3 regions of the Pseudomonas sp. JQ170C genome follow, and region 2 is predicted to be linked to each of the others. Evidence: riboswitches for the same ligand, from Rfam matches in the RefSeq annotation. Region 2 holds a riboswitch; each other region holds the start of a gene.

Region 1 (3,270 bases), 1.6 Mb from region 2:
GTGCTGAAGGGCACGAAGAGCACTTTGTAGCCACTGTGTGGCTTACGGTTCCAGGAACCGTGCTGGCCAATGAATGCACCCTGGTCGAACGGCGGTGGCAGCACACCGGGTTCGGCGAAGGTCAGGCCCAGCGAGGCAGTGTGCGGCCCCACGGCGTAGTCCGGGGCGATGGCCTTGGCGACCAATTGTGGGTCCTGCGGGTTCACTCGCTGGTCGAGGTGCTGGCCGTAGTAGCTGTAGGGCCAGCCATAAAAACCGCCGTCCTTGACCGAGGTGATGTAGTCGGGCACCAGGTCGCTGCCGATTTCGTCTCGTTCGTTGACCGCCGTCCACAGTTGCCCGCTGTGTGGCTCCCAGGCCATGCCATTGGGGTTGCGCAGGCCGGAGGCGAAGATGCGCTTGTGGCCGCTGGCCGGGTCGACTTCCCAGATGGCGGCGCGGCCTTCTTCCTGATCCATGCCGTTTTCACCGACGTTGCTATTGGAACCCACGGTCACGTACAGCTTTTTACCGTCGCGGCTGGCAATCACGTTCTTGGTCCAGTGATGGTTCAGCGGCCCCCCAGGCAAGTCGGTGACCGGCGTTCCGGGGCCGTTGATCGAGGTGGCCCCGGGCTGGTAGTCAAAGCGCAGCAAGCGGTCAGTGGCTGCCACATATAAATGGTTGCCGACCAGGGTCATGCCAAACGGTGAGTTGAGGTTCTCGATGAATGTGGTGCGGGTCTCGGCGACCCCGTCATGATCGCTGTCGCGCAGCAGGCTGATGCGGTTGGCGCTGGGCACACCGGCACCGGCGCGGCTCATTGCCTTCTTCATCACCCAGCCGCGAATGCCCTTGCCGTCCTCTGGCTTGGGTGGCGCGTTCGTCTCTGCAACCAGTACATCGCCATTGGGCAACACATAGAGCCAGCGTGGATGGTCCAGGCCTTCGGCAAAGGCCGCCACTTGCGTGCCCGGTGCGCTGGCAGGCTTCGCGCCCTCGGGCCAGCCGATCGCCGGCGCCACGTTGACCGTGGGGATCAGGGTTTTGTTCGGCTCGGGCAGTTGCGGCGACGGGCCGAACCCGTCACTGACGTCCAGTCGGGCGGTCTCGCCGCAGCCGCCCAGCGCGGCAGTCACCGCCAGCAGCCATGCAATCCGGGTCGTGGTCATGTCGTGTGCCTCGAAAGTTGACCTCTGTTGAAGGTAGAGGCACCCAGGCGATGGAGGTTCCCCCGGCGCCTTCGATTGACGCTCCGGGTGCAACCCTCTAACCTTCGCGACTTGTTTCAGGTGCTCTGCGGGCCAAGGCCTGGCAGGGTGAAACAGGGAAGCCGGTGGGTACGCAATTGCGTGCGAGTCCGGCGCTGCCCCCGCAACGGTAAGTGAGTCAAGGCCGCGCATGGCCACTGGGTGAGTCCACCCGGGAAGGCGCGCGGTCCCGGGTGTTCATGGCCCCGCTCACAAGCCCGGAGACCGGCCTGAAACAGTCAACGGCATCACGGAGGGTGATGCGCGGTTTCTTCGGCTTGCGCCGCAGCCCTGCGCCTTTCTTCGTCTGCCATTTCCATACATCTGTCGTCCTCTGTTTGCCGCGAACCTTGCAGCCACGTGCTGCTACGCTCGTTGCGAACGGGCCGACAGTGGTTTGCGGAGACTTCGATGACTGAATCCACCGAGCGTGACGAACGCCACCTGGCGCGCATGCTGCGCAAAAAGGCGGTAATCGACGAGCGTATCGCCAACGCCCCCAATGAATGCGGCCTGCTGCTGGTGCTCACCGGCAACGGCAAGGGCAAGAGCAGTTCAGCCTTCGGCATGCTCGCCCGGGCCATGGGCCACGGCATGCAGTGCGGCGTGGTGCAGTTCATCAAGGGCCGCAACAGTACCGGCGAAGAGCTGTTCTTCCGACGCTTTCCCGAACAGGTGCGCTACCACGTCATGGGCGAGGGTTTTACCTGGGAGACTCAGGACCGTCAGCGGGATATCGCCGCCGCCGAAGCGGCCTGGGCCGTGTCGCGCCAGTTGCTGCAGGACCCCGGCGTTGCCTTCGTGGTGCTCGATGAGCTGAACATCGCCCTCAAGCATGGCTACCTGGACCTGGACCAGGTGCTCAGTGACCTGCAGGCGCGCCCGCCCATGCAGCACGTGATCGTCACCGGCCGTGGCGCCAAGGATGAAATGATCGAACTGGCCGACACCGTGACCGAGATGGGCATGATCAAGCATGCGTTCCAGTCCGGCATCCGTGCCCAGAAGGGCGTCGAGCTATGACCGACACCCGGCACTGCCCGGCGGTCCTGATCGCAGCGCCTGCCTCGGGGCAGGGCAAGACCACCGTGACCGCCGCCCTGGCGCGCTTGCACCGTAACCAGGGGCGCAGGGTCCGGGTGTTCAAGTGCGGCCCGGATTTTCTCGATCCGATGATTCTGGAGCGGGCCAGCGGTGCCCCGGTGTACCAGCTCGATCTGTGGATGGTCGGCGAACAGGAAAGCCGGCGCCTGCTGTGGGAAGCTGCGGGCGAGGCCGACCTGATCCTGATCGAAGGGGTCATGGGCCTGTTCGACGGTACGCCGTCCAGCGCCGACCTGGCCCGCCACTTCGGCGTGCCGGTGCTGGCGGTGATCGATGGCACGGCCATGGCCCAGACCTTCGGCGCCCTGGCCCTGGGGCTGGCGCGTTACCAGCCGGACCTGCCCTTTGCCGGGGTGCTGGCCAACCGGGTCGGCACCCTGCGCCATGCCCAGTTGCTGGAAGGCAGCCTGACCGAGGGGCTGCGTTGGTACGGTGGCCTGTCGCGGGAGACCGGCATCGAGCTGCCGAGCCGTCACCTTGGCCTGGTCCAGGCCAGCGAACTCAATGACCTGGATGCACGCCTCGACGCTGCGGCAGCGGCCCTGGGTGCCAGTTGCGAGTCGGCGCTGCCGCCCGCCGTGGCATTTGCCGGGCCCACCGAGCAGGTGATCGAGCCGTTGCTCGACGGCGTGACGATTGCCGTGGCCCGCGACGAGGCATTCGCCTTCACCTATGGTGCCAACCTCGATCTGCTGCGGGCCATGGGCGCGGAGCTGGTGTTTTTTTCGCCCCTGCATGACCGCGAGCTGCCGCCTGCCGACAGCCTGTACCTGCCTGGCGGCTATCCGGAACTGCACCACCAGGCGCTGGCCGCCAATACATCAATGCTGGCCTCCCTCCGCGCCCATCATCAGCAGGGCAAGCCCTTGCTCGCCGAGTGCGGTGGCATGCTCTACCTCCTGGATGCCCTGACCGATGTCGCTGGCGAGCGCGCCGA
Region 2 (3,270 bases):
CAACCGGCTTCCTTGAGGCTGGCCACGGCAATCGGCAAGGGGTTGAGCCCGGCCAGTTGCAAGCGTTCGCAAAAGGTGTCGATAAACGCGGTATTGGCGGCCTGCAGGTGCGAACGGTAGAACAGCACCGGCACCACCGGCTGCATCTGCTGCCAATCGGCGTACCAGTCCTGCAACTGCGCGGCGGCCTTGTGCGGGTGGTACACCGCCGTGCGCGGCAGTTGCTGCGGCTCGCTCCAGGGGTAATCGCGCTGCAGCCAGAGGTTGGCCAGGCAATTGAACAGGTTCAAGGCATTGGCCTTGCCACCCTGGCGCAGGTACTGCCAGAGCCGATCGGCCTGCGCGGCGCTCACCGTGCTCAGGCTGCCGAGTTCCGGGTCCGGGCGGTCATCGCCCGGCACCAGTATCAGTTGCACGCCTCGGGCAGCCAGCTCCAGCAACTGCTCCACGCCATAGCGCCAATAACCGACACCCCCATGCAGCGACACCAGAATGACCTTGGCATGGCGCAACACCTCGTCCACATACAAGTCGACGGAGGCATGGTTCTGCACCTGCATGGGGTTGGCCAAACGCAGGCTGGGAAAATCCGCGGGCAATTGCTGGGCGGTTTCGGCCAGCAATGCCAGGTGCGAATCACCGCTGCAGAGAATGACAAGCTCAGCCGGGGTCTGGCCCAGGTCGGCAATGCTGTCGTCCGGCACGAAGCCGCCGGGCTGGGTCCGCAGCAGGTGCATGAATCAAGCGCCCAGGGCGGCGCGCAGGCTCGCTTCCAGTCGGCTGGCATCGAGGTCCTGGCCGATCAGCACCAGGCGCGTGGTACGTGGCTCTTCACTGCGCCAGGCGCGGTCGAAGTGCTTGTCGAAACGGGTGCCCACCCCCTGGATCAGCAGGCGCATCGGCTTGCCGGGGATCGCCGCAAAGCCCTTGACCCGCAGGATGCCGTGTTGCACCACGAGCTGGGTCAGGGCGTCGAGCAGCAGGCTTTCGTCGGCTTGCGGCAACTCGATGGAGATCGAGTCGAAGGCGTCGTGGTCATGATCGTCATGGTCATCGCCATCATGGTGAGAATCATGGTGGGTGCGACGGCCGTCGATATGCGCTTCGGATTCGGCGCCCAGGCCCAGCAGCACGTCAAGCGGCAGGCGACCGCTGCTCGCCTCGATCACCTTGACCGCTGGCGGCAACTCTTCCTGCACCTCGGCGCGTACCTTGGCCAGGTCTTGAGGGGCAATCAGGTCGGCTTTGTTCAGTACCACCAGGTCGGCACTGGCCAGCTGGTCGGCGAACAGTTCGTGCAGCGGCGACTCGTGGTCCAGGTTCGGGTCCAGCTTGCGCTGGGCATCGACTTGATCGGGGTAAGCGGCGAAGGTACCGGCGGCCACCGCCGGGCTGTCGACCACGGTAATCACCGCATCGACCGTGCACGCGTTGCGGATTTCCGGCCACTGGAAGGCTTGCACCAGTGGCTTGGGCAGGGCCAGGCCGCTGGTTTCGATGAGGATGTGGTCCAGATCGCCACGGCGTGCCACCAGCTCGCGCATCACCGGGAAGAACTCCTCTTGCACGGTGCAGCACAGGCAGCCGTTAGCCAGTTCATAAACCCGGCCGCTGGCTTCTTCCTCTGTGCAGCCGATGCTGCACTGCTTGAGGATTTCGCCATCGATACCCAGCTCGCCGAACTCGTTGACGATCACGGCGATGCGTCGGCCCTGGGCGTTGTCGAGCATATGACGCAGCAGCGTGGTTTTGCCCGAGCCGAGGAAGCCGGTGACGATGGTGACGGGGAGTTTGGCCAGTGTTTTCATGTCGATGCCCTTGGCAGCAAATGGCGGGCATGCAGGACGAGAACCGCAGGCAGCACTGCCCGGGCGCGTTCGCCACCGGATCACCCCGCCCGGTTTAATGTCGGAAACTGATCGAGGCAGGTCTCCTGGCTTGCATTGCACCGGCCGCCGGCCAGTGGAACGACGCCTTCCCGCAGGGATGCAGTGGCTGTGTCGATCCGTTCAATGCTTACAGTTGCGGGGGCAGCCGCGGCTTGAACCGCGTTCCCGTCTTAGCTTCGGCCCGCGCCGAAGAACCTCGAAGCGGCTAGGCTACGCAGTGCCCGGTGAGCGGTCAACTGCTGTCACAATTGACGCTTGCGTAGTTGCATGATTTGCTAGTGCGATTCGTTTGGGTGCCCTTGACAGGGTGAAACGGGAAACCGGTGCGTCATACACGTGTTGTTCACGGCGTAGGACAAGTCCGGTGCTGCCCCCGCAACGGTAAGCGAGAAAAGCGTCAGAACCACTGTGCCCGTAGTCCGGCATGGGAAGGTGACGCCTTCGGCGCGGCACTCTGCCCGCCCTCGCCAGCCCGGAGACCGGCCCAGGCTCGATTTGACAAACCCGCGGTGGGCGGGCGCTGTTGCAACCCCTGGGCGTCTTGCGTGCAGGGGTTTCTTGCGCTTGCCTGTTGCCGACAACACCAAGAGGAAAGCGCCATGCGTACCAGTACCGCCAGTCACTCCGCCGTTACCCCCTCAACCCTGAGCCAGCGCCTGCTGGTTGCTGTCGGTGCCTCGCTGCTGGGCCTGTGCCTGGTCTACTTCGCCGGTTTCTCGCATATCGAAGCCGTGCACAACGCTGCCCACGATACCCGCCACAGCGCCGCCTTCCCTTGCCACTGAGTGCCCACCCATGATCAAGCGTATTGCCAGTACCGCAGGGTTTGCAGGCCTTCTGGCCGCCCTGCTGCTGACCCTGCTGCAAAGCTTCTGGGTCGCGCCGCTGATTCTGCAGGCGGAAACCTATGAAAGCGCAGCTCCGGTGGTCGAGGCCCATGAGCATGCTCCTGGCGTCGCCGCCGACCATCACCACGACAGTGAAGCCTGGTCGCCTGAAGATGGCTGGCAGCGTGTGCTGTCGACCACCGGCGGCAACCTGGTGGTCGCCGTCGGTTTCGCCCTGATCCTGGCCGCGCTCTACACCCTGCGCGCGCCCAACAGCGCCGTTACCGGTGCGCTCTGGGGCCTGGGCGGCTTTGCCGTGTTCTGCCTGGCACCGACCCTGGGCCTGCCGCCGGAGCTGCCGGGCACCGCCGCCGCTGACCTGGCCCAGCGCCAGGCCTGGTGGGTGGGCACCGCCGCCGCCACCGCCGTGGGGCTCGGGCTGATCGTGTTCGCCCGTAACTGGCTGCTCAAGGCCGTGGGCGTAGTGTTGTTGGTAGTGCCTCATGTGATTGGCGCGCCGCAGCCTGAAGTCCACGAAATGCTCGCCCCAGAGG
Region 3 (3,270 bases), 770 kb from region 2:
CGGTTGCCGGCACGCGACACCGTCTGGCCGCCCACCGTCTGGTCGAAGTCGTCGTATTTGGCGCGTACCACCGAGGCATTGGCCGAGACCTGCCACTGATTGGCCAGGGCCAGTTCCAGGGTCGCTTCCAGTCCGTCGGAGGTCTGCTGCCCGGCCTGTTCCTTGAGGTGGGTGACGGGGTTATCGACCAACAGCTTTTTCTTGACGATGTGGTAGGCCGCCAAAGTCCATTCGCCACGGCCGTCCCAGAACAATTGCTTGAGGCCGAACTCGGTCTGCCTGGCTTCGGTCAGGTCGAAGTTCTGCTGGCTCGGGCTGAGGGTGATCAGGTCGCTGACGCCGTCCTCGCTGGTGGAGTACTGGCCGTACAGCGACAGCTCGTCAGTCACGGCAAACACCAGGCCCGCGCGCCAGTTGCCTCCGCCCAGGCTGCGGTCGGTGCGGGTGTCGTTGACCAGGTTGTCGCGGTCGATGTGGTTCTGGTCGCGGCGGATGCCGGTCACCAGCGACCAGCGCTCCGACAGCTGGGTGCGGTTCTCCGCGAACAGGGCGAAGGTGCGGGTGGTGCTCCGGGATTGCGGGCGGGTCGGGTCCTGGCTGTGGAAGTAGCCCGGTGCCGGGTTCCAGGGGTCGATGTAGTCGCCGCCAATGTCGTTGTACGGCGAGTTGCTGTCGATGCCGAAGCGAATACGGTTGTACTCGGCGCCGACCACGGTCTTGCTGGCCAGGCCGAACAGCGAGTGATCGAAGGTGAAGCTCTGGCGGTCGCCGATCTGCTCCTGGTGGTGCTTGATCTCCAGGTAGCTGCCACGCTCCAGTTGCCCCAGGTCGCTGTGCCAGGTGTAGTCCTCGGCGTTGCGCCAGTGGCGGCGACTCTTGATGTAGTAGAGCTGGTTGCTGGCGCTGATCGACTCGCTGATGGCCCAGTCGGTGTTCAGGCGCGTCCATTCGTCGTGGTAGCGCTGTACGTCGTCGCGCACGTTGTAGTTCTTCTTGCGCAGGCTGTCGCGGGAATGGCCGTCGATCAGCGGTGTGCCGAAGTAGTTCATCGGCTCGGCATCGCCGCGCTCGTGGGCCAGGGTGAAGCTCAGGTCGTCGCTGGCATCGAAGCGCAACGCCGCGCTCATGGCCAGGCTTTTGGAGTCGCCACGGTCTACCCAGCCGTTGCCTTGCTGGTTGTTGAGGGTGACCCGGTAGCTCAGGCGCTCACTCAGCGAGCCGCCGCTGTCCAGGCCCAGTTGCTGGCGATCGTAGGAGCCGTAGCCCAGGCGCAGGTGGTTGCGGATGTCGCCGGCGAAGGGTTTTTTCGGGATCACGTTGATCACCGCTCCCGTGGCGCCTTCGCCGTAGAGCACAGACGCCGGACCCCGGATGATGTCGATGCGCTCGACCATCCATGGGTCGACCGGGAAGGTCAGGGTGCCGGCCCCGGTGTACATGCGCGAACCGTCGAACAGGGTCATCACCGAGCCGTGGCTGGTGAACCCACGGGCCGACAACGCGGTGTTGCCGTTGCCCGGCGTGCCCACCGAGGTGATGCCGGGTGAGCGAGTGACGGCGTCCTGCACAGTGATGTTGTTGCGACCGTCAATGGCCTCGGTACCCAGGCTGCTGGTGCTGGCCGGGGTGTCCATGGCGCTCAGGTTCAGGCGTGAACCGGCGGGCAGGGGTGTGGCCAGGCTGATCGGTTCGTTGTCGCTGGTGCTGGTGACGGCCGTCGAAGGCAGGGCCAGGGCAGAAGGGCTGTGTTCTTCAGCGAAGGCTGGCAGGGAGAGTGCCAGGCAGGGGGCCAGGGCATTGGCCGCCAGGGAGTGAAGCTTGGAATTACGGGACATGTCGTTCCACAGTCAACAGGAAGAATGAATCCCGGAGGGAACAACGCACGGAGGAATTGCGCGCGCAGGCGAACGCAACCCGGCCTGCGCCCGCCCACCGCGGGGTTGCCAAACAGAAGCTTCAGGCCGGTCTCCGGGCTTGCGAGGGTCATGAAGGCCTTCACCTTCCCATGCCGAGGCACAGTGGTGTTTTGAAGGCTTCGCTCGCTTACCGTTGCGGGGGCAGCGCCGGACTAGTCACGAACGTGACGCACCGGCTTCCCGTTTCACCCTGCGCACGGCGGCGCAGGACACCTGAAACTGGCGCGCATGGGAACACCGAATGCTTTTGCCGTCAATCCGTAGGAGCGGGCTTGCCCCGCGATGCGGTGTGTCTGAATGAATGCAATCGCGGGGCAAGCCCGCTCCTACGGATCATCAGCGGCCGCGTTTGCGCGATACCACGGCCTCGATGTTCTTGCGCCCGATCAGCTTCGGTTGTGCAGGTTCTTCCAGCCACTTGTACATCACCAGGCTGTCCACCAGCCCCAGCCGTGCATGGCGATACGCCCGCGGCAGGCGCCCGACGATTTCAAAGCCCAGCTTCTGCCACAAGGTCACGGCTGCTTCATTGCTCGACACCACCGAATTGAACTGCATGGCCAAAAAGCCCTGCTGGCGCGCCAACTGCTGGGAGTGCTCGCACATCAGGCGGGCCACGCCGCGACCGCGGGCGGCTTCGCAGACCATGTAGCCGCAATTGCTCACGTGGCTGCCGGGGCCGGCGGCGTTGGCCTTGAGGTAGTAAGAGCCGAGCAGTTGGCCGTCTTCTTCGGCCACCAGGGTGTGCAGGGGGGATTCCAGCCACAGTTCACGTGCCTGATCCAGGTTCAGGGCCGGGTCGAAGGCATAGGTTTCGCGGGCGCTGACGATGGCCTGGAAGGTCGGCCAGAAGTGTTCGAAATCAGCGGCGGTCATGGGGCGGAGGGTAATCATGGCGGTTCCTGGCAACGTGAACCGCGAGTCTGAAAGCGTTGGTGCCGGCATGCAACTGTTTGTGCAGGCCGGCACCGATGTGGTCAGTTATCGCCCTTGCCGACCGCATCCATCGCCCGCGCCGAATACACCAGCGCCGCGCCGGCATTCATGGCCACCGCCACGCCCAGTGCCTCGGCGATTTCTTCACGGGTCGCACCTTGCTTGACCGCCTGCGCCGAATGCACGGCAATGCAGCCGTCGCAGCGGGTCGTCACGGCCACGGCCAGCGAAATCAACTCGCGGGTCTTGGCATCCAGGTGGTTGGTCTTGGCCCCGGCGCCGCTGGCGGTCATATAGCCGTTGACCGTGTCGGGGGACAGTTGCTTGAGGTCGCCGATACCGGCCATCAACTGCTTACGGTAGGCGTCCCAGTCCATCATGCTCATCGTCTTCACCTTGTGCTGTTGGCAACATGAAC

What was found. Region 2 has a riboswitch for cobalamin ahead of cobW (cobalamin biosynthesis protein CobW). Riboswitches for the same ligand answer to the same signal wherever they lie in the genome.
Region 1: linked by a shared signal. The riboswitch ahead of cobO (cob(I)yrinic acid a,c-diamide adenosyltransferase) and the one ahead of cobW (cobalamin biosynthesis protein CobW) in region 2 are both predicted to bind cobalamin.
Region 3: linked by a shared signal. The riboswitch ahead of U9R80_RS10220 (TonB-dependent receptor) and the one ahead of cobW (cobalamin biosynthesis protein CobW) in region 2 are both predicted to bind cobalamin.

What each region holds. Positions count from the first base shown of each region.
Region 1 covers NZ_CP141608.1:4,571,082-4,574,351, reverse strand. The annotation lists gene U9R80_RS20820 (PQQ-dependent sugar dehydrogenase) at 1-1,151, opposite strand, end outside; cobalamin riboswitch at 1,253-1,477, shown strand; gene cobO (cob(I)yrinic acid a,c-diamide adenosyltransferase) at 1,641-2,252, shown strand; gene U9R80_RS20810 (cobyrinate a,c-diamide synthase) at 2,249-3,270, shown strand, end outside.
Region 2 covers NZ_CP141608.1:2,932,085-2,935,354, reverse strand. The annotation lists gene cobN (cobaltochelatase subunit CobN) at 1-737, opposite strand, end outside; gene cobW (cobalamin biosynthesis protein CobW) at 741-1,808, opposite strand; cobalamin riboswitch at 1,907-2,103, opposite strand; cobalamin riboswitch at 2,164-2,391, shown strand; gene U9R80_RS13530 (CbtB domain-containing protein) at 2,489-2,674, shown strand; gene U9R80_RS13525 (CbtA family protein) at 2,685-3,270, shown strand, end outside.
Region 3 covers NZ_CP141608.1:2,166,303-2,169,572, forward strand. The annotation lists gene U9R80_RS10220 (TonB-dependent receptor) at 1-1,835, opposite strand, end outside; cobalamin riboswitch at 1,943-2,148, opposite strand; gene U9R80_RS10225 (GNAT family N-acetyltransferase) at 2,253-2,810, opposite strand; gene U9R80_RS10230 (carboxymuconolactone decarboxylase family protein) at 2,894-3,238, opposite strand.